One region of the Paenibacillus sp. YAE3 genome, then DNA from elsewhere that is predicted to be linked to it. Evidence: riboswitches for the same ligand, from Rfam matches in the RefSeq annotation. Region 1 holds a riboswitch; each other region holds the start of a gene.

What was found. Region 1 has a riboswitch for cyclic di-GMP ahead of AC27KL_RS23680 (response regulator). Riboswitches for the same ligand answer to the same signal wherever they lie in the genome.
Region 2: linked by a shared signal. The riboswitch ahead of AC27KL_RS24230 (cadherin-like beta sandwich domain-containing protein) and the one ahead of AC27KL_RS23680 (response regulator) in region 1 are both predicted to bind cyclic di-GMP.
Region 3: linked by a shared signal. The riboswitch ahead of AC27KL_RS21500 (amino acid adenylation domain-containing protein) and the one ahead of AC27KL_RS23680 (response regulator) in region 1 are both predicted to bind cyclic di-GMP.
Region 4: linked by a shared signal. The riboswitch ahead of AC27KL_RS07595 (GTP cyclohydrolase II) and the one ahead of AC27KL_RS23680 (response regulator) in region 1 are both predicted to bind cyclic di-GMP.

What each region holds. Positions count from the first base shown of each region.
Region 1 covers NZ_BAAIYF010000015.1:5,127-9,998, reverse strand. The annotation lists gene AC27KL_RS23685 (metallophosphoesterase) at 1-1,082, shown strand, start outside; gene AC27KL_RS23680 (response regulator) at 1,138-2,274, opposite strand; cyclic di-GMP riboswitch class I at 2,381-2,480, opposite strand; gene AC27KL_RS23675 (S-layer homology domain-containing protein) at 2,646-2,774, opposite strand; gene AC27KL_RS23670 (PadR family transcriptional regulator) at 3,025-3,357, shown strand; gene AC27KL_RS23665 (permease prefix domain 1-containing protein) at 3,354-3,713, shown strand; gene AC27KL_RS23660 (FtsW/RodA/SpoVE family cell cycle protein) at 3,676-4,671, shown strand.
Region 2 covers NZ_BAAIYF010000016.1:5,466-10,337, forward strand. The annotation lists gene AC27KL_RS24230 (cadherin-like beta sandwich domain-containing protein) at 1-1,528, opposite strand, end outside; cyclic di-GMP riboswitch class I at 1,823-1,923, opposite strand; cyclic di-GMP riboswitch class I at 2,213-2,312, opposite strand; gene AC27KL_RS24235 (DUF4062 domain-containing protein) at 2,703-3,272, shown strand; gene AC27KL_RS24240 (hypothetical protein) at 3,381-3,914, shown strand; gene AC27KL_RS24245 (phosphotransferase) at 4,479-4,872, shown strand, end outside.
Region 3 covers NZ_BAAIYF010000012.1:64,299-69,170, reverse strand. The annotation lists gene AC27KL_RS21515 (MFS transporter) at 1-627, shown strand, start outside; gene AC27KL_RS21510 (hypothetical protein) at 741-896, shown strand; gene AC27KL_RS21505 (4'-phosphopantetheinyl transferase family protein) at 945-1,673, shown strand; cyclic di-GMP riboswitch class I at 1,860-1,960, shown strand; gene AC27KL_RS21500 (amino acid adenylation domain-containing protein) at 2,177-4,872, shown strand, end outside.
Region 4 covers NZ_BAAIYF010000003.1:339,362-344,233, reverse strand. The annotation lists gene rsmD (16S rRNA (guanine(966)-N(2))-methyltransferase RsmD) at 1-109, opposite strand, end outside; gene ribD (bifunctional diaminohydroxyphosphoribosylaminopyrimidine deaminase/5-amino-6-(5-phosphoribosylamino)uracil reductase RibD) at 626-1,723, opposite strand; gene AC27KL_RS07595 (GTP cyclohydrolase II) at 1,735-2,490, opposite strand; cyclic di-GMP riboswitch class I at 2,677-2,766, opposite strand; gene AC27KL_RS07590 (YwqG family protein) at 3,064-3,813, shown strand; gene AC27KL_RS07585 (alpha/beta hydrolase family protein) at 3,886-4,734, shown strand.

The DNA.
Region 1 (4,872 bases):
TGGAGTCGCTGAAAAAAGGGCTGGATTACTTCCGCGAACACGGCGTCCGGCAGGTTGTTTTGCAGCCGAAATATATGGGCTCCCGCTGCAACGTCTATTTGCATCAGGAACCGGAGCAATGTTTTGCCGTCAGCCGGAACGGCTATAAGGTGAAGCAGGCGGACTTGACGGAGATTTATCGGAAACTTCTGGACCGGCTCGGCGGATATATGAAGCAACACGGGATCGCCATGCTGCTGCTCGACGGGGAATTGCTGCCGTGGAAGGCGCTCGGAGAAGGGCTGATCGAACGCCAGTTCAAGCCGATCGAAAAAGCGCTGGAAACGGAGCTGGCGTTTTTGCGGCATAACGGATTCGAGCCGGCTTTGCAACAGCTGACGGAACAATACGATGCCAGCGGGTTCGAGCAGGACCAATACCATACCGCCAAAATCGTCTTAAGCGAAAAATACGGCGCCAGCGTTTATCAAACCTATAAGCACCTTCATGACGTCCGGGAGAGCAGCGTGCCGCTTGCCGAACATGTCCGGGCGTACGAAGTCTATAAGAAGCAGCTGGAGCTGTATGCGGAAGATGCGGAAATGGAGTATAAGCCGTTTGCCGTGTTGAAAATCGTATACGACGATGGGCGGGAGGAATTGCCGGCATGGAGCACCTCGGAGATGTACCGTTTCCTTTCGGAGGATGAAGCGATCACGCTGGATTTGTCCGATCCGGATAGCGACGCCCGGGCCGAAAGCTACTTTGGCAAGCTGACCACGGAAAAGCATATGGAAGGAGTCGTCATCAAGCCGGAGACGTGGAATGGCCGGACGGTACCCTACATGAAGGTGCGCAATCCCGACTATTTGACGATCGTATACGGCTACGATTACCGGTTCCCGCACAAATACCGCAAGCTGATGAAGCAAAAAAGCATTATGCGCAAGCTGCGGACATCCTTGAACGAACATCGGCTTGGCGTGCGGATGCTGGAAGTCAAATTCGGGGAGATTTCCCCTCAGCATCAGGCCTATCAGGAAATCGCCGCCAATCTGCTGTTCGAGGTCGGCCAGGAACGGGAGATCGATCCGCGGCTGTAAACGAAAAACAGCTTGAAATCCGCCCCCGAACGTTACGTTCGGGGGATTGCCGCAATCAGCGCGTCTGCTGTTTCCATTGTTCATACCACGCCAAGATTCTCGGAGGGAAAGCAAGCTCCAGCTCCCGCATTCTGGTGGCAAGGAGCCAGTACTGCTCTTCGACGCCGCTTGTGTCGCCCAGGCTGTCGTAAAGCGTCATTAGGGTCAGATACGTTTCTTCCCGGTCGGGCAGCTGCCGCTGAATGCGCAGATTCACGTGAATCGCTGCTTTCGTTTTCCCGCGGTCCATATAAAACCGGGCCAGGTTCTCCGCGTGCTGCAGCCACAAGAGCCGGATTCGTTCCCGTTCGTATTCGGCCCACAGGTACTCGTATTCCCCCAGATAATTCCCTTCGAACTGATCCAGGACCTGCTCGTGTTCCTCCGCGTTCGTGAGGTCTATAGTTTCTAACCGCTTAAGCCGATGCTCCCATTCCTCGACGTCCACTCGGGCTCCCCCGATGGTGAGCCGGTATCCGGCTTCAAGTTCTCCTTTGATGATGCGGATCATCGTCAGACCGGCCTTGGACAGGGTTTGGCGGATATGATAGATTGTCGTGTACAGCTGCTGGGTCGCCCGGGACACTTCAAAATCGGGCCATAAAAGCTCGATTAACGTGCCGCGATCGACCGTACGCTCGCGGTGGTGAAGCAAATAAGCGAACAGCTCCTGCGCTTTGTTCGTGCGCCACTTCAACGTTTGCGGCTCCATCCCGGGAAGCTGGACCCGAAGCTGATTGAAGCACAGGAAAAGCGGCGTTTTCGCATTGCCGGACGCTTCGGGATCTTCCTGAAGCCTTTCGCGCAAACGCTGAACGGTCAGGCGCAAGCGGTCCAAGCGCACAGGTTTCATAATATAGTCCAGCGCATAAAGCTCAAAAGCGCGTACGGCATATTGGTCGTAGCCCGTCACGAAGACGATTTCAGTGTGCGGAACGGCAGCCTGCAATTGTTCGCCGAGCTCAAGTCCGTTCATTTCAGGCATATGGATGTCGAGAAAGACGACGTCGGGTCGCTGTTTGACCGCAACTCCAACCACCTGATAAGGATTTGAACATAAGCCCACGACGTTAACGCCACCGATATCGTATTCAAGTTTCTTTTTAAGATATTCCAGAGCTAATGGCTCATCGTCGACTAGTAAAGCCCTCATCCTGATTCCACCTTTATTCGTATTGCCTTCCTTGCGGTTATGCAGGAAAAGAAAAAACCTCCGTCAAGCAGCAGGCATGCTAAATAGGACGGAGATTCCCGTCGTATTCGGCAGCTGGCTGGCATTGGCATTTGCTGCTCTGGCAAAACCGTTAGCCCCTGTAGCTTTGCGTCCCCGTTTTTCAAGCGGGTTTGCCATTTATCGTACGAGCGTATATTCAAGTAGAGTGAGTAAACAAATGAATTATACAAGAACCGTCTGAATATTTTCTGAACTTGGTCTGAACCGCGGAATCGGAGACGCTGAAACATCCTGATATTAAAACAACCATTGCCGAAAAGCCGGTCAATGGTTGTTTTTTGCAGTGCCGATTATTTATCGATCATGTCGGTTGTTTTCAGCATTCTGGCAATCAGCGCGGTGACTCCGGCACGCGTCATTGGCGCTTTCGGACTCAGAACTTCAGGCCCGTTGCCTTGAAGAATTCCGGCTTCGATCAATTGCGCCTCATCCGCTTTTGCCCAAGCAGCTGCGTCAATAAATTTTGAATTTCTGCAATATGCCTTAAAAATTGTTTAACAACCGGACCTATACAAAACCTATACAATTTTCGAAAACCTTCCTTTATATAGGGGGCTTATTGAAGATCGCTTATTTAGGAATTCTTCTTGCATTTCATGGTTTATTTACATATATTCATATACATAGTAATTCGATATATCGTAAATCTAGGTATAAGGAGATCGTCGGATGGCAGTCAATAAAGAGCTGCTTAAAGGCAGCACCGCTATTTTAGTGCTCACGTTGTTGAACAAGAAGGAAATGTACGGCTACGAACTGATCAAAGAGATCGAGCGAAGCTCGGAGGGGGTATTTTCGATGAAGGAAGGAACGTTATACCCCATCCTGCATTCCCTGGAGGCCGAAGGTTGGCTGGATGCCTATTGGAGCACGCACGACGGGCGCAAACGCAAGTATTACCGCATTACCGACCGGGGCAGAGGCCAACTGAAAGAAAAAACGCAAGAGTGGGTACAATTCCGGACCGCGGTGGATCGGGTTATAGGGGAGGGAACATCGTGAACCAGCTTGAACAATTTGCGGTCGTTGCCGCATTTTTGAACCGGGTATGCAGACACGTTCGCGCCAAGGAGCTGCATGCGGATATCCGCGAGGAGCTTACATCCCACGTGGCGGAACGAATGGAGCTTTTGCTTGAGGAAGGGATGCCCGAGGAAGAGGCTGCCGCGAAGGCGGTCCGCCAGATGGGGGACCCGGATGCGATTGGGCGCAACCTACACCAGGCTCATAAGCCTGCCGTGGAATGGAAGATGTTTGTTATTATAGCGGCGATGGCGCTTTTGGGCATTTTCGGAGTGTTTGCCGCCCAGCAAATCGGGAATGTACCCGAAATTCGGCACGAGGCTTGTCGAAAATAAAGTGCTGTTTACTCTTATGGGCATGGCCTTCCTGATGGTTTTCTACTTTATCGATTACCGCAAACTACAAAAGCATTCGGCCGTGCTGTTTTACGGCATGTTACTTCTGATGTTGCTTACCCTTTGTGCAGGGATCGACCTCAACGGAAGGAAAGTGTTTCTCGCGTTTGGACCGTTTGGCGTCAATATCATGGCCGTTTCGCTTCCGATACTCGTCTTGGGGCTGGCGGGTATGAAGCCGGCTAAGGATTGGCGCGGAGCGGAGCACCTTGTTCAGCTGGTCGGCAGGGGAGTGTTTCCCGTTGTGTTGTTTTCCTTAGGATCTTCCTGGTTTTACGGCCTAATCTATCTCGCTGCTTTTTTCTTGCTGACTTGGAAAACAAAAAAGAGCGGCACCCAATTTTTGTTGCTGGCCCTTCCGCTGCTGTCTTTATACATTTTCGCCCTTACCCGAGCCAGCCAATTATACCATCGTCTTCATGCGTTTCTATATCCGGCGGGGGAGGGCAGCCATCAGTTGTTTCAAACCAAGGCGGCGATTCTTTCGGCGGGCTGGTTCGGGCATGGATTTGCCGCTCGGCTGGATACGCTCCCTTATGTGTACGCCGACTCCTTGTTCCCTTATCTGATTTATTGTTTCGGTTGGGGATTCGGCATCCTCATCGCTGGGCTGGCGTTCTGGTTTATGGTCCGGGTCTGGAAAATGAGGGACCGCATCCATGACGAATATGCAAGAAGAATCGTCGCCGGATTCATGAGCCTCTTCGCCATCCGGATGTTCTGGCCGATTCTCATGTCCTTCGGCATCGTCCCGATTGTCAGCGAGGTGCTGCCTTTCATAGGGTACAGCAGTATGATGCAAGTCTTCGATTTTGCCGCTGCAGGGCTGCTGCTGTCGGTTTTCCGGCGGAAAAACATGATTCCGAGGGAGATGGGAGAAGCACTGCCGAGGCGATGACATTTGAATGCTTCCGAATCACAACAAGCCCTTCCGACTTCCGCAATCGGAAACTTGTTTGTGTTCGGTTTATGGCGGTCTGACGCTCTGTTGCCTTCCGGGAAAGTCTGCGTTACCTTAAGCGTACAACATGCTTCTGAATAAAATCTGAATCACCAGGGAGATTGCAAAGCACGGCCCCCGAAAAAGCGCGTATGGGAT
Region 2 (4,872 bases), on a different contig from region 1:
CGCTTTCTGCTGCATCAAGCGCGCTAGTCAGATTGTTCCAGCTTGCCGAGGTGTAGTCGGACCCGGTCAATTCGCTTGCAGCGATCTTGCCGTTGATTTCCTCCGCTTTCTGTTTCAGCGCGGATTTGTCGACAACGTTTGTCGTATCCACAGTAATGTCTCTTGACACTTTCGATACTTTGCTGTCTTTCTCAGCTGTCACTTCAATGGTGTACTTTCCGTCAGACAAATCTTCCGATGGTGTAAAGCTCCAGTCGCCGTTTCCATCTACAGTGGCTTTTCCTCCGGCATTTGGAACCACGTTGCCATCTTTGTCTTTGATCACTACGGTGACTTCCGTACCTGCTTCCGTTTTCCCTTTGATCGCAGGTTTCGTTACGTTCACCGTACCACTTGGTTCAGTGATCTCTAAGGCTGGAGAAGGAGGAGGTAAAATCTCATTCTCTGTCAGTGTAATTAACTTGAACCCAACAATTTTTCCATTTGAATCAACCTCATAGACGCCAACATATTTGTTCGTGTTCGCATCTACACCTTTGAGGTCAGAACCCGAGGTGTATTCTTGAGCACCCGCTGGAACATCTTCCCCTTGAAGCGGAAATGGGAGAAGCGTGTCAGAAACAAGCACCATCAAAGAATTTCCACTCTCAGGTGTGGCTGTTATTTTCGTTCCGGCTTCAGTTCCCTTAACCGCTGTAGCTTCCAGTGCTTTTGCAGGCGTGATGGCTCCATCCCAGAATTTAATAGAATACACCTTGCCGCCTTCTGGTCTCTCAACCCCCATAGTGGGAAGATCATCATGGAAAAAGCCGAAGCGAATTTTCCCATTTTGCAACTCAATTGGGGTAGCTTTTCCACCTGAATCGTTAATTTCAATTTCCTTGCGAAATTCCCCGTTAATCATCATATAGGCAGTAAACATTTTCGAATCATTATTTCTTGTAGCGATAATGTCGACAATTTGCTTTGGTTCAGCAGTTGTTGCTCCTTTTGTACCTACATTGTAAAACATCAACTTTCTGTCGCCATCACCAGTAAAATAAAATCCTTCTGTAGTCGTTTTATCCTTATAATCAATGATTTTGGTCCAATTAGGATTAAACTTGTCATAAGAAAAACGAACCCCTACTGAGTAACTACGAGAAATATCTTTATCAACGACTGGATCGATGTCGAGCGTAAATCCGCCACCTTTTTCATCTTTCCCTTCATTAATTGCCGTCCAATACCAATAGCTGCCGGCACTGTCCGCTCCGTACCCTTTCGTAGCGTTGCCATACATTCGAGTCTTACCATTAAAGGTATGTTCACCGGACACCTCTTCCAGTTTCGAGTGACCCAGTTTATCAACAGGCAACCCTCCATTTCCGGGGTCCCTAAACTCATAATCCACAATAAGATTAGGCGCTGAATCAGCCGCCTTCGCTACCGATGCGAACGCAGCTGGGAAGCCGCCAACCACAACGATGAACGCGAGTAAAACCATAAGCTGTTTCTTCCAAAATAACTTACTTCTTCGTGCTAACAATCGATCTCAACCTCCTGTTTCATTTCGTACCTCCCAGCAGTTGCGGGAAGATTCGAATTTTCTTAAATATCTTGGGACTTTTGCTCTACTCTATCTACGCTTACCTCAAAATAAGCATCTAGCCCCGTTCAATGGTTCAACAAACTAACAGAGTATATCAAAAAAAGCATCAGCTCCTTTCAATGCTGCAAACCTTTCATTGACCCTTTTCCAGACCGACGTACTCCAAATAAAGTGAAAAAACCCCCATCTCATTAGCGGACAGTGCGCAAGTAGACGGAGGTTTCCGTCGTATTCGGCAGCTGGCTGGCAGTAGCATTTGCATTTTTCAGCAAATCCTTTAGCCCCTTTAGCTTTGCGTCCCCGATTTTCAAGCGGGTTTGCTCTTTTCGTACGAGTGTATATATGTAAGATTTGCAGTAAAACTTCCTATTTGTTAGCCTTCCTCAAAATCATAGGCTAGTCTACTAGATGTTGTTGAATTTTGTCTGCTTTAGTACTTTAGTAGCTTCTTTTGACATTATATGAGGCAATTCTGAATATTTTCTGAATCGGTCTGTCCACATAGCGTTGGATTTCACGATCGCAGGTATACTCATGCTGCATCAGTGCTGAGCTTTTTAGTGTAAAAAAATAAAAACTCCATCCAAAAGCAAACGCTAATAGACGGAGTCCTCCGTCGTATTCGGCAACTGGCTGGCAGTAGCATTTGCATTTTTCAGCAAATCCGTTAGCCCCTTTAGCTTTGCGTCCCCATTTTTCAACGGGTTTGCCTTGATCCTACGATCTTGTATTTAGTTGGAAATTTAACTATTATACTAAGGGTATATTATTAAAGCGTATGAAATCAGGTTCTACGGCCTTATTTTTATAGTCATTTCTCTCCATTTGTAATATTTTGGAGAACTATGACTTTTTGACTTGAAAGAATGCGGCGACTGCCTATAAAGCCCCATATTTATGCTGTAAAAAAGCTTGTTTGAACAAAGTCCTTAATCAGGCCGGCGGGACCGTGGCAGACTGCGGCTATTACTTTATTGTCTCCGCAAAAAAGATCCCATCGAAGCCGTTTGCATCATCTCTGCTCAATTTATCTGTACCCCCCCAATTTTGACAAATAAAGTGAGAGAATGGTAGATTCTATCTATACTAATTCTTTCATTCGGGTGGGCTTATGAGAAGAAAATTACAAATTTATATATCGGCTACTTACTACGATCTTATCGAAGATAGACATGCCGCTGTTGAATCCATACTTCGAGCCGGTCATATCCCTGCTGGAGTCGAGCAATTTTTTAATGAAAGTCCACTGAACATGAGGAAAAGATGGATCGACGATTCCGACGTATATATCCTGATTCTTGGCGGATTCTATGGTTTAACGCTCCCCGATGATGAATCCAAAAGCTATACGCAATGGGAATATGAATATGCCGGAGAAACGGGAAAACCTAGATTTGCTTTTGTTCTCACAGATGAGAGATTAAGACAACTGCCATACGATTTTACAGAAATTGAGCACTATCAGGAGTTTCAAGCGTTTAAGCAAACGGTCATGGAAGAAGTCCCGATCTATTATGTTGATGATGTACGGCACATTAAAATGGTTCTTCATGATCAATTGCCGAAGTATGCAGCAAGAGACGATTTGTATGGCTGGGTTTCCGGCAAGGATATCCCGGACGTTCAAAAGCTGTTGGAAGAGAATGCAAGATTAAAGGCGGAGTTGGAGAAAAAGAAATGAACGAGGGGCTGGCCGAACCAGTCCCTTTTTTGGATCTTCCTTTAAAATTCCGTTTTTTCTCGATGACAACAACTAGGGCCCAATCATTGAAAAAAGGAGCGAAAAATCGTGTCTAAAAAGAAGTTGAACTTCACCTTATTAGTTCATTCATTATTTTGTTCATTCATTTTGATTGGGTTCCTCAGTGGCTGCTCACAAAATCGAATGGATTTTTACGAGAATACGGATACTACAGATCTATCCAAGGAAAATATCGGCGGGATCAAGATCGGATCCATTGAAAAGGATGTGACGAACGTTTTTGGTAAACCGGATTCTATCCATCGGTCACAAGAGCCTGATACTTATTATTTGATTTACGGTAAAAATGAAGATGTTCAATTCAAAATCGTAGATGGGGTTGTGAAAGAGTATTTTTTTTCGGACCAAAAGCTTACCACGGAAAAAGGTATCTCCATCGGGGATTCCAAGGCAGATGTTATTGAGAATTATGGCAAAAACTATTATACGAGAACTGATACAGGAGAAAAAGACAACGTTCTAGGTTATTTCGATAAAGAAAACAATATCGTATTGGAATTTATTTTCGAAAAAAACCTGGCCGTCATACTCTCTACGTATAATGGCACATCAAATCACTAATGGGTAAGCACAAAAGACTTCAGGAATTCATCATTAGTTGCTTCCTTAAACAAGACCTCGAAATTATGCAAAGCCCCACAAATGATGCATCGCAGAACAGGCTGACACAATCCGTACCGTCAGTATAGCGCTGTAATACATTGACTTTTTTTCCAAAACAAATTACTCTATACACAGCTTAGCGATAAGCGAGTTCCTGACATGAAGGGAGATGTGTTTTAATGGCAACGACTTATATGGTGGTTTGGTCTTAAAACTGAATATAGCAGGCATACGCGAAAAAAAGCGGGAAAACGCCCGTATTATTTGGTATGCCATTCAAAAGTAACCTTTCGTGAATATTGCTGTTTGCAGGATACGATGAAGGTCGTATCTTTTTTGCGTCCTGATGCCGCGCGACAGCAGCTTCTTTAGAGGCTGCTTGTCCGCGGCATTTTTGCGTCCAAAAAACAACATTAAAGGAGCTAACTAAAAAAACGTGATGGATTTGAAAGCCTATGGCTACACAGAAATATCATGCTCCCCTTTGGAGCAAGCAAACGAAAAAAACGGAGGTTGGAAGAGATGATTATTAAATATGAAACGCTGATCTATGCCTTAAGCCGACGGTTCAGGAAGGATATCATCTCTGCCGACTGCCAAACGATGCCGTTACAGGGCGGAACTGTGGGAAAAGTGTACCTGGTAACGGGGATCGCCGAAACCGCAGATAGTGAATCATTGCCGTACCGTATCGTGCTGAAAATCCAGAAGAAATGGGAGCGATACGGAGATCCGGGTTCATGGCGCCGGGAATTTGATCTCTACGCGTCCGACTTGGGAGCGACGTTCTCGGATGCCTTCCGCTGGCCGACATGTTATCACGCCGAGATTAATGCGGAAGAAAATGAATTCCGGCTATGGCTGGAATATATCGACGGCGTAACCGGTTTAGACTTGACCGGTGACATGTACGAAC
Region 3 (4,872 bases), on a different contig from region 1:
GGATTGATACTACTCCCCCTCACGCTGAGCTCGGTTGTCGCTTCGCAAGTCGGTGGCATGCTTTCCGCCAAAATGACGTTCCGCAGAGTCATGGTCTTCTCGGCCGTCGTGTTTTTGCTCGGCATGTATTTGCTTGCCACGATTACGCCGGAAACGTCCCGGACGGTGCTCTCGCTTTATATGATGATTACCGGCTTTGGCATCGGCTTTTCGTTTTCCGTGCTCAGCATGTCGGCTATCCAAGGGATGGATGTGCGGCAGCGGGGGTCGGCCAACTCAACGATTTCTATTCTGCGTTCGCTCGGGATGACGATCGGAATTACCGTCTTCGGCATCATTCAGCGCAACGATTTTAATAATCAACTGGCGGAAAGGCTTGGGGGTTCGGGGGAAAACATGCCGGCAAACGCCGACCCGCAGCAGCTCTTATCGCCTGAGATGAGAGCGCTGATTCCGAGGCCCGTCATGGAAAAAATCAGCGCGGCGCTTTCGCTTTCCGTCGATCACGCGTTTCTGTGGGCGCTCCTTCCGGTGTTTTTCGCCTTGCTTTCGGTGTCGATGATGGGCGCGGGGCGGATGCAGTTCGCCCAAGAGCCTTCCCCCGCGCAATCCCGAACGAAGGCTTAATGGGATTATCGAACAGAGCCGTTGCGCTCCGGCTGCCATATTGCTGTCGACAAGGGTCCATGATTGGGTAATACTTGAATTAAATACGGTCAACATTAGGAGGCTGGTCGCTCATGAAAGTGATTATTACCCAGGAAGAAGCGGTGGAAAAAGGAATTTGGCCTGAAGTCATGAACATGTTCGGCGTGGACGACGAAGACGAGGTATGGCCGTCCGAGGAATTTATTTTGACCGAAGAGCAGGCGCGCAAGCTCAAACTGATTCCTTGACTTGTGCCATAAACGGCTTTCACGGCAAGGAGCGAAGAAGGGGAGAAGGTGAAACGCATCGCGACGATATATACCGTAAATCTTAACGATTGGCGGGAAGGCGCCGGCGCGGATATGCAGCGGCTGCTCGCCTTTTTGCCTGATGAAGCAAGGTCCCGGGCCGCGAGGCACAGATCGGAGCGGGACGCGGAGCGCGTGATCGTTTCCGATGCCTTGAAACGGGTGACGGCTTGTCTCGAAAAGGGGCTACGGCTCCGGAACGTGGAGTTTGCCAGGGATGGTTACGGCAAACCATTCCTGGCAGGCGTTCCCGGCTATTATTTTAACGTGTCCCACGCCAAGGATTGGGTCGTATGCGCCGTGGGCGCCAGGGGACCGATCGGCATCGATGTCGAGCATATCGGCCGGGCGGAAGCGGAAGCAGCCGAGTTGTGCTTTACGCCACGGGAGCTTACTGAATGGAGAAGGCAGCCCGCCGAACGTCGGGATGCCTTCTTTTTCGAGTTGTGGACGCTTAAAGAAAGTTATTCCAAAGCCGTCGGCAAAGGCCTTTCGATCGGCTTGTCCAAGCTGGAGACGATCAGGCATCCTTCCGGGATTCGCATCATGCATCAAGGCGGGATCGATCCGGAGCTGCATCTTCAAGTCGTCCCGTTTGACCCCGACTACAAGTTATCCGTTTGCATGCCGCTGGAGGAGCAAGCGGCCGCTGTCCGGCGCTTTTCTCCCGATGGGCTGCTGGACGCGTTAAAGTCATGTTCTGAAGCCGGGGACTAAGGGGCGGGGGGCTTTTCCAATGATAACCTATGGCATTTCCCATAATTTCGGGATATAGACACTTTTATTACCTCTTATTGGAAGGATCTAACCTGTACTTTAACTATAAACATGATATATTAAAAGTGTATTTTTCAGATATTTCATTTATTTTCAGCAATATCTGAAATACCGCACTTTGAAAACTCAAGCCAAAGGTAAACCTGCCGAAAGGCAGGGGCACAAAGCTAAAGGGGCTTCAGGCGGCAAGATCCTTGATCTTATCGCTATGCCAGCCAGCTGCCGAAAGACGTTTTCGCGATCGAAGGAACTCTACTCTCGGCAAGTAGAGTTTTTTTGTTTTTAATTTTTTTCTATACAGAATCCTATGATCAAGCAAAGGAAAGATGAACATGTCGGTGTTAACAACAGGAAAGTCCAACTTGGATGAATGGAATCGGTATGTGAAGCAATTGGAAGAACGGACGATACTGCGCATTCATTCTGGAAAGGCGTCCATTCCAATGCAAAGGGTTATGTATCGCTGGCCGGAGGAAACGGGGCGTCAAATTCGGCAGGCATGCGAGACCGCGCGTATCGAACCAAGCGTGCTGCTGAGTGCGGCATGGGGCATGCTGCTGATCCGGTATTTGCGCCGGGAGGAGGTTGCGTTCGCCGTCGTCGCGTCCGCCGAGCAAGCCTATCCGCTCATAACGAAAGCGGACGGGGCAACGACGCTGCAAAGTCATGTGCTTCAGGTTGCCGCCGCCATGAAGGAGCATGCGGCCAAGTCGGCGGCTTTCGATGAAATTGCCGGTATTTGCGCCGGCCTGGACGAAGGATCCCCGGTATGCAACACCGCCATTGGGACGGGGAGCGGCATAGGCCCGGACGAGCTGCAGGGCAAATTCGAGCTGGCGGTCTCGCTGGATCGGCACGAAGCGGGCGGCTTCGAGGTTTGGCATGCGGACGGCATGTTCCCCGGCGATTTTATTCGGCGCATGTGCCGGCATTTGCAGCATATCATGGCCGCATGGGCGGCAGGTTCAAACATGACGATCGGCGGCTTGAAGCTGCTGACGGAAGACGAGGAGGCCCAGCTTGCGGGCTGGAACCAAACGGCTGCGCATGCCGAATTAGACCGGACCATCCACGGCTTGTTTGAGGATCAGGCACACAAGGCTCCGGATAACATCGCGGTGGTCTACCAAGGTGAATCGTTGACGTACGGCCAGCTGAACGAAAAAGCGGACAGATTGGCCCGCGAATTGGTACGGAGGGGAGCCGGCCGGGAGCGGATCGTCGGCATCATCGCGACGCCGTCCCTTGAGATGATCGTCGGGACGCTGGCGATCCTGAAAACGGGCGCGGCCTACTTGCCGATCGATCCGGCGTATCCCGCCGACCGCATCACGTATATGCTCGAAGACAGCGGAACGGAGCTGCTTGTCACCGAGCCGAAGGTCAGACTGGACGGAAAAGTCCGCTTCAAAGGCCAGATGGTTTGCGCGGCGGAGTTTTCTGCCGATACTCGCGGCGAATCGGAGGCTGCCGATGTGGAGATGCGGAATGTGCGCGAATCTGCGGAACCGGGCGACATGGCTTACGTGATCTACACTTCCGGTTCGACGGGAAGGCCGAAAGGCGTAATGGTCGAGCACCGATCGCTTGTCAATCTGTGCGCCTGGCACATCAGGGAATTCGGAGTGACCGAAAAGGACCGGGCCACCAAATACGCCGGGTTCGGCTTTGACGCTTCCGTGTGGGAGATGTTTCCGTATCTGGTGTCGGGGGCGGCGATTCACGTCATTCCCGAAGAGATCCGCCTGGATTCGACGCAGCTGCATGCGTACTTTAAGCGGCACGGCATTACGATCAGCTTTTTGCCGACCCAGTTCTGCGAGCATTTCATGACGATGGACCATCCGACGCTGCGCGTTCTTTTGACGGGCGGGGACAAGCTGAAATCGTTCAGCAGGCAGAACTATGACCTGTACAATTGCTACGGCCCGACGGAAAACACCGTGGTCACGACGGCCTATAAGGTCACGGAGTTGACGCCGAACATTCCGATCGGTTATCCGGTCGATAACTCGAGGGTCTACATTCTGGACGCATACGGGCATCCGCAGCCTGTCGGCATTGCCGGCGAATTGTGCATTGCTGGAAGCGGGCTGGCGCGCGGTTATTTGAACCAGCCGGAGCTGACCGGGCAGAAGTTTGTTCCCGGGGGCATAACCGGAGAAAAACGGCTGTACCGGACGGGAGACTTGGCAAGATGGACGGAAGACGGCGCCATCGAATTCCTCGGGCGGATCGACCACCAGGTCAAAATCCGCGGCTTCCGGATCGAAACCGGCGAAATCGAACACCGGCTGCTGCAGCACCCGCAGGTGTCCGAAGCCGTCGTCATCGATCTCGAGGACGCATCCGGCGCCAAATATTTGTGCGCATACGTTGTGGCGGACGGGGAATTGGCCTACGGCGAAATGAAGGCGTTTTTGGCGGAGCAATTGCCGGATTACATGGTTCCTTCCAAGTTGGTAGGGCTTCAAGAGCTTCCGCTAACGGCCAACGGCAAGGTCGACAGACGTGCGCTTCCCGCCCCCGCGGCTTCGCTCGACGAGGGACGTTACGAAGCCCCGGCCGGCGAATGGGAAGAAGAAGTGGCGGCCATATGGAGCGAGGTGCTGGGCTTGGGCCGCGTGGACGCCTGCGAGTCGTTTTTTACGGCGGGCGGGGATTCGCTGAAGGCCGTCCTGCTGCAAGCCAAGCTTGAGCGGCGTTTCGGCGCATCCGTACCGGTCACGCTGCTGTTCGAACGGCCGACGGTTCGGGAGCAAGCGGAATGGATCGAACAAGCGGCTTCGGAATCGTCTTACGGCAACGAGCAAGCGGCTGCAACCGAAACCGCCGGGTCAGGCCCGGACGTCATTGCGAAAGGCCCGGCAAGAACAAGTTATCCGCTTGCTTCGGCGCAAAAAAGGCTTTATTTCATCGAACAGATGGAGCAGGTCGGAACGGCCTATAATGCGCCGTTTGCTTTCCGGATCGAAGGGGAAGTCGATCAGCAGCGGCTGGAACAGGCATTCCGTACGATGATCGCCAGACATGATGCTTTCCGCACGTCCTATCAATGGGAGAACGAAGAAATCGTGCAGCGGCTGCATGACCATGTTCCGTTCGAGCTTGGGCAGAAGGAAACCAGCGAACCAAACCT
Region 4 (4,872 bases), on a different contig from region 1:
CGATCATGCTGAAAATCGCTTCCTTCACCTTATCCGTCGTCGGACGCGTCCCCATGCCCGGAACCGCCTTCAGCGGTCTTCCTTTGGCGCTTCCCGATACTACTCTCATGTTGCTTCACCCATTTTCGTCAATCAGAATATTTGTCTAATGCTGCTCATTTCTGACGATATCGTACCATAATCACCCCAAATTTGAAAAACGAAGACCTCGGACAATTTTTTTTGGCAAGGGATGTATAAACCGGGGATTACGGGGAATGCTTTAACTATCGACATCAATGAATGTCGTAGACAACCGCGGAAAGCTTACGTTTCCCCATAAGCTCTTCGTCCGGTTTCTCCTCTCCCATGAAAGGGCGTCCCGAAAGGGGCGCCCGATTTTATGTCTAAAACACCTTTTAAATTGTTGTTGTTCCTTCCGCAATGATCATCTTCATTTTTCCGGTCTTGATCCATTTTCCGCTTAATCCCCCTCACCGCCGTTCATTCCGAAGAGAAAAAAAATGACGGCCATGGCGGCTCGTCATTGTCATTGTAAGTAAATTTATTGAATATTAAAAATCCTAGCCTAAAAAAAGGGGGGCGCTAGCGCCAATACCCGTTCGGAGACCTGGACCTCCATACATCAGCCGTACTTCGGATACGCCGTGATGCAAAGATCTTCTTCGATTTGCCGGACGGAGTGAATCCGCACGTTCAACGCTTCATCCATCGTTTCCAAATCCGGACCGCCGTATGGCGTGAGGGAACCGCGTCCTCCCAAAACTTTGGGTGCGATATAAATCAACCATTTGTCAATGAGGTTGGCGCGAAGGAATGAGGCGTTGACTTCGCTGCCGCCCTCGACAAGCAGGTCGGTAATTCCCTTTTCGTATAACATTTCCGATAATCGCCGGAGGTCAAGCCCGAGCCGGGTCGAAGGAACGAAAAGAATCTCCAGCCCTTTTTGCTTCAGCCTGTTGACTTTCTCCGGATCCGCATCCTCCTTCGTGGCGATCCAGGTCTTGGCCGCCGTGCAGTCGGTTATATGGGCATCCTCGGGCAACCGCAAATTGGAATCCAGGATGATCCGTACAGGGTTTTTCCCCTTTTCCGGCAGTCTGGTAGTCAGGCGGGGATTATCAGCCAGCACCGTGTTGATGCCGACCAAGATGGCATCGACTTCATTTCGCAGCCGATGCACCTCCTGGCGCGCTTCCTCGCCCGTAACCCACTTCGAATGGCCCGAAGATGCAGCTAACTTCCCGTCCAGCGTCATGGCGACCTTGGAAATTATGAACGGCCGACGTTTGGTCATATTATGGACGAATCGTTCGTTAAGTCTTTTGGCTTCCGCTTCCAACACGCCCACTTCGACTTCAATCCCTTTATCTCGGAGCAGTTGAATCCCCCGTCCGGCGACCATCGGATTCGGATCCTGCATAGCCACCACAACGCGCGTTACTCCGGAGCTGGCAACCAGCTCTGCGCATGGAGGCGTTTTTCCGTAATGGGAGCAGGGCTCAAGAGTCACGTAAAGAGTTGCACCGTTGGTATGTCCTTCCGCCATACGGAACGCATGGACCTCCGCATGGGGTTCTCCGGCTTTTCGGTGAAAGCCCACGCCGACAACTTGTCCGTCCTTCACAATGATCGCGCCGACGACGGGATTGGGGTTCGTTTTTCCGCTTGCGGTGGCCGCCAGGTCCAGCGCCAGCTTCATATAATGTTGATCCGGGTTCATGCGGGGCCTCCTTAGCCGAGCTTGACGGTTTCGCTCAGGGGATTGTAAATATGGCCCGATTTTTCGATTTTCGTTGCCAAATATCGGGTATTATGTTTCGATACATCGCCCCAAATCGATACGTGATGATCGGATGCAAGCCCTTTTTCCCGCAATGATTGCAATTTGCGCGGATTGTTCGTAATGAGGCTTACCGGTTTCTGCCGCAATGCCTGAAGAACCTGTATCGCCTCGTCATAGGACCGCAGATCATCCGGAAAGCCCAAAGCGTGATTGGCTTCTACCGTATCGTATCCCTCTTCCTGCAGCAGATAAGCCAACGATTTGGAGAAAAGCCCGATTCCGCGTCCTTCGTGATTGGCCAAATAAAAGAGAGCCCCGCTGCCGTTGTCGACGATCATGTTCATGGATCGGCGCAGCTGGTACCCGCAATCGCATCGTTTGCTTCCAAAGATGTCCCCGGTATGGCAAATGCTGTGCATCCGAATCAACGCATGCTCCGCGTTGGCAAAATCACCGTAAACAAGCACGGATGATTGCTGGTATGAGGCAAGATCTGCAAACGGCAGGGTATCGAGAACATCTTCCACCTGAAATGAAGCGCTCTCCGTTTTTAACCAAGTATACCAGTTGAATGTAACCTCCCGCTCCTCCAATTGTACCGGGAGCCGGACAGGACCGACAAGCGCGAGATCGGGACCTTCTGGCAGTTTAACAAGCGTTATTTTGTCCTTCAATAATCGACTAACCTGGTTTGGAATCACAATCATCCATCTCCTTTGTATTATCGTTCGTTTTGAGGCTTGCTGACTGACACCGGCTACGACAACACCTTAACGAGAACTGCTCCCCCCCCCTTTATGTAGAACTGATAAGAAACACCGTACTTTAATAGAAAACACAAAAAGCCCCCGTCTATGCGCGTGAAGAAATAGACGGAGGCCTCCGTCGTATTCGGTAACTGGCTGGCATAGCGGATGGGATCCGCCTTAGCCCCTGTAGCTTTGCGTCGCCACTTTTCAGTGGGTTTGCCATTATCGTACGATGTCGTATCATATAGAACTTCCGCGATTCTTGCAGGAAAAGCGGAAGGAAAAACCTGTGATTTTGAGAAAAAAGGAAAATATTCGTTTTTTATGTAACTACACTATGAATATAAATGACAAATTTAATAAATGCAACGAAAAGATTGAAGCGGCAACCGGGTAATTCATGTTCCGGATACGCATCGGCCGCCCGTTTGCGGCCATGCTGCCGCTCGGCTAAAATACTCGTAGGTTTGGTTTCCTCATGCGAGAAAAAAATGATACATGATTATTGAACCGAGGGGGAAAATCAAGATGCAATTTCTTGACGGCAACAACGGGTGGACCCCGGAATTTTTGGAATACCTCGAAAAAACGGCCAAACCGTCGGTGAAGCTGAAACTCACGAAAGAAACCGTACGGATGACCGACAGCAAGGTGGGAGGAACGCCTTGGCTTCCGCCCCAATCCGCATGGCCCCGGGCTGAAGACGGAAACGACTACCTCTTCGTCGCCCAAATCAATTGGGCGCAAATGCCGCCTCTGGAAGGGTTCCCTACCCGCGGATTGACGAGTTTTTTTGTGAAGCAGGACGATACGTTCGGTCTTTTTGATCAATCCTACCGCATCCTTCATGCCGAAGAAGCGGCCCAAACGGAGGAAATCGATCCTTACCGCCCGGAAGATCCCGACTTGTACAGTCCGGTTTTGGGGGGGCCTTACAAGCTGACCGGAAACCTTGAGAAGCAGTACATCCCGCTAGTGGATCGGACTTCCGAAAAGGTGGATCTGCCCTCGTTCGACCGGGACAAAACCGCCTACTCGAAATATTGGGATTTGGCGGATTCCAGCGGGTCGCGCATCGGAGGGTACCCTTACTTTGCGCAGGAAGATCCCAGGCCGGAAGGGGATTGGGAGCTTCTTCTTCAGTTGGACATCGAAGGGGACGACCAGCAGTACTATGTCTCTTGGGGGGATTCCGGCGTCGGCAATTTTTTTATCCGCCGCGAGGATCTGGCCCGATTGGATTTTTCGAACGTGTATTATACCTGGGACTGCCTGTAGTCTTTGGTGGCCGCACTTGAAATCCGAACATGCAGCAATAAGGACAAGCAAACGAAAAGGCAGCTGATCTCCATGATGATTCATATGACATACCGCTCCGGCGAATATAAGGTAAAGGGTTATCTCTCCCTTCCGTATGGATACAAAATCGAACCGGAAACGCTGGAAGCGCATGTCCGGAAAATATACGACGGGAAGCGGCTTCCCATGACCGTCATCGCGAACAACGCCAAGCGAGAGCGGCTGGATATCCATGAACGGAAATGGCCCGTTCTTGTTTATTGCCGCGGCGGCATCGGCCGGGTCGGGCAGGTCAAAACCGAATGGCTCGAGCGTTTTTCACAAAGCGGTTTTATCGTTTTCGCCCCGGTTTACCGGGGGACGCAAGGCGGCGAAGGGCGGGATGAATTCGGCGGCGCCGACCTGGAGGACGTTCCTGCGGCGTGCCGGCTCCTTGCCGAACTTCCGTTCGTCGATCCGACACGGATAGCGGCCATGGGTTTTTCCCGGGGCTCCGTAAACGCCGCGTCCGCGGCTGCGGACACGGATTTCATCTCGCAGCTCGTCCTCTGGGGCGGCGTCTCGGATCTCGCCCAAACGTACGAGGAGCGGGTGGATTTGCGGAGGATGTTAAAACGGGTCGTCGGCCATCCGCGCAAAATTCCCTCGGCTTACGAAGCACGCTCCCCCCTCCACATGGCAGAGCGCATCCGCTGCCCGGTCCTCATCGTTCACGGAAGCGAAGATCAACAGGTGGACCCCGGGCACGGCATCCGGATGTACGAACGGCTTCAGGCCCTGGGCAAAGACGCCGAGCTGCATTGGTACGAAGGATACGGCCATCACATGCCTTACGAAATGCACATGCACGCGATCAACCGGATGTTCGACTGGATCCGGAAGCACCAAACCCGGACGTGAACCGTGCCGCACCGTCGGCGCAAACTTCGACGCGGCCCGGCATGTTCCATGCTTGAACGACGAAAGCGGACCCGAAGCAGATTAAAGAATTGTAACGTCTTTTTGTCATCATTGTCATAAATGGGGATTCTATTCCAT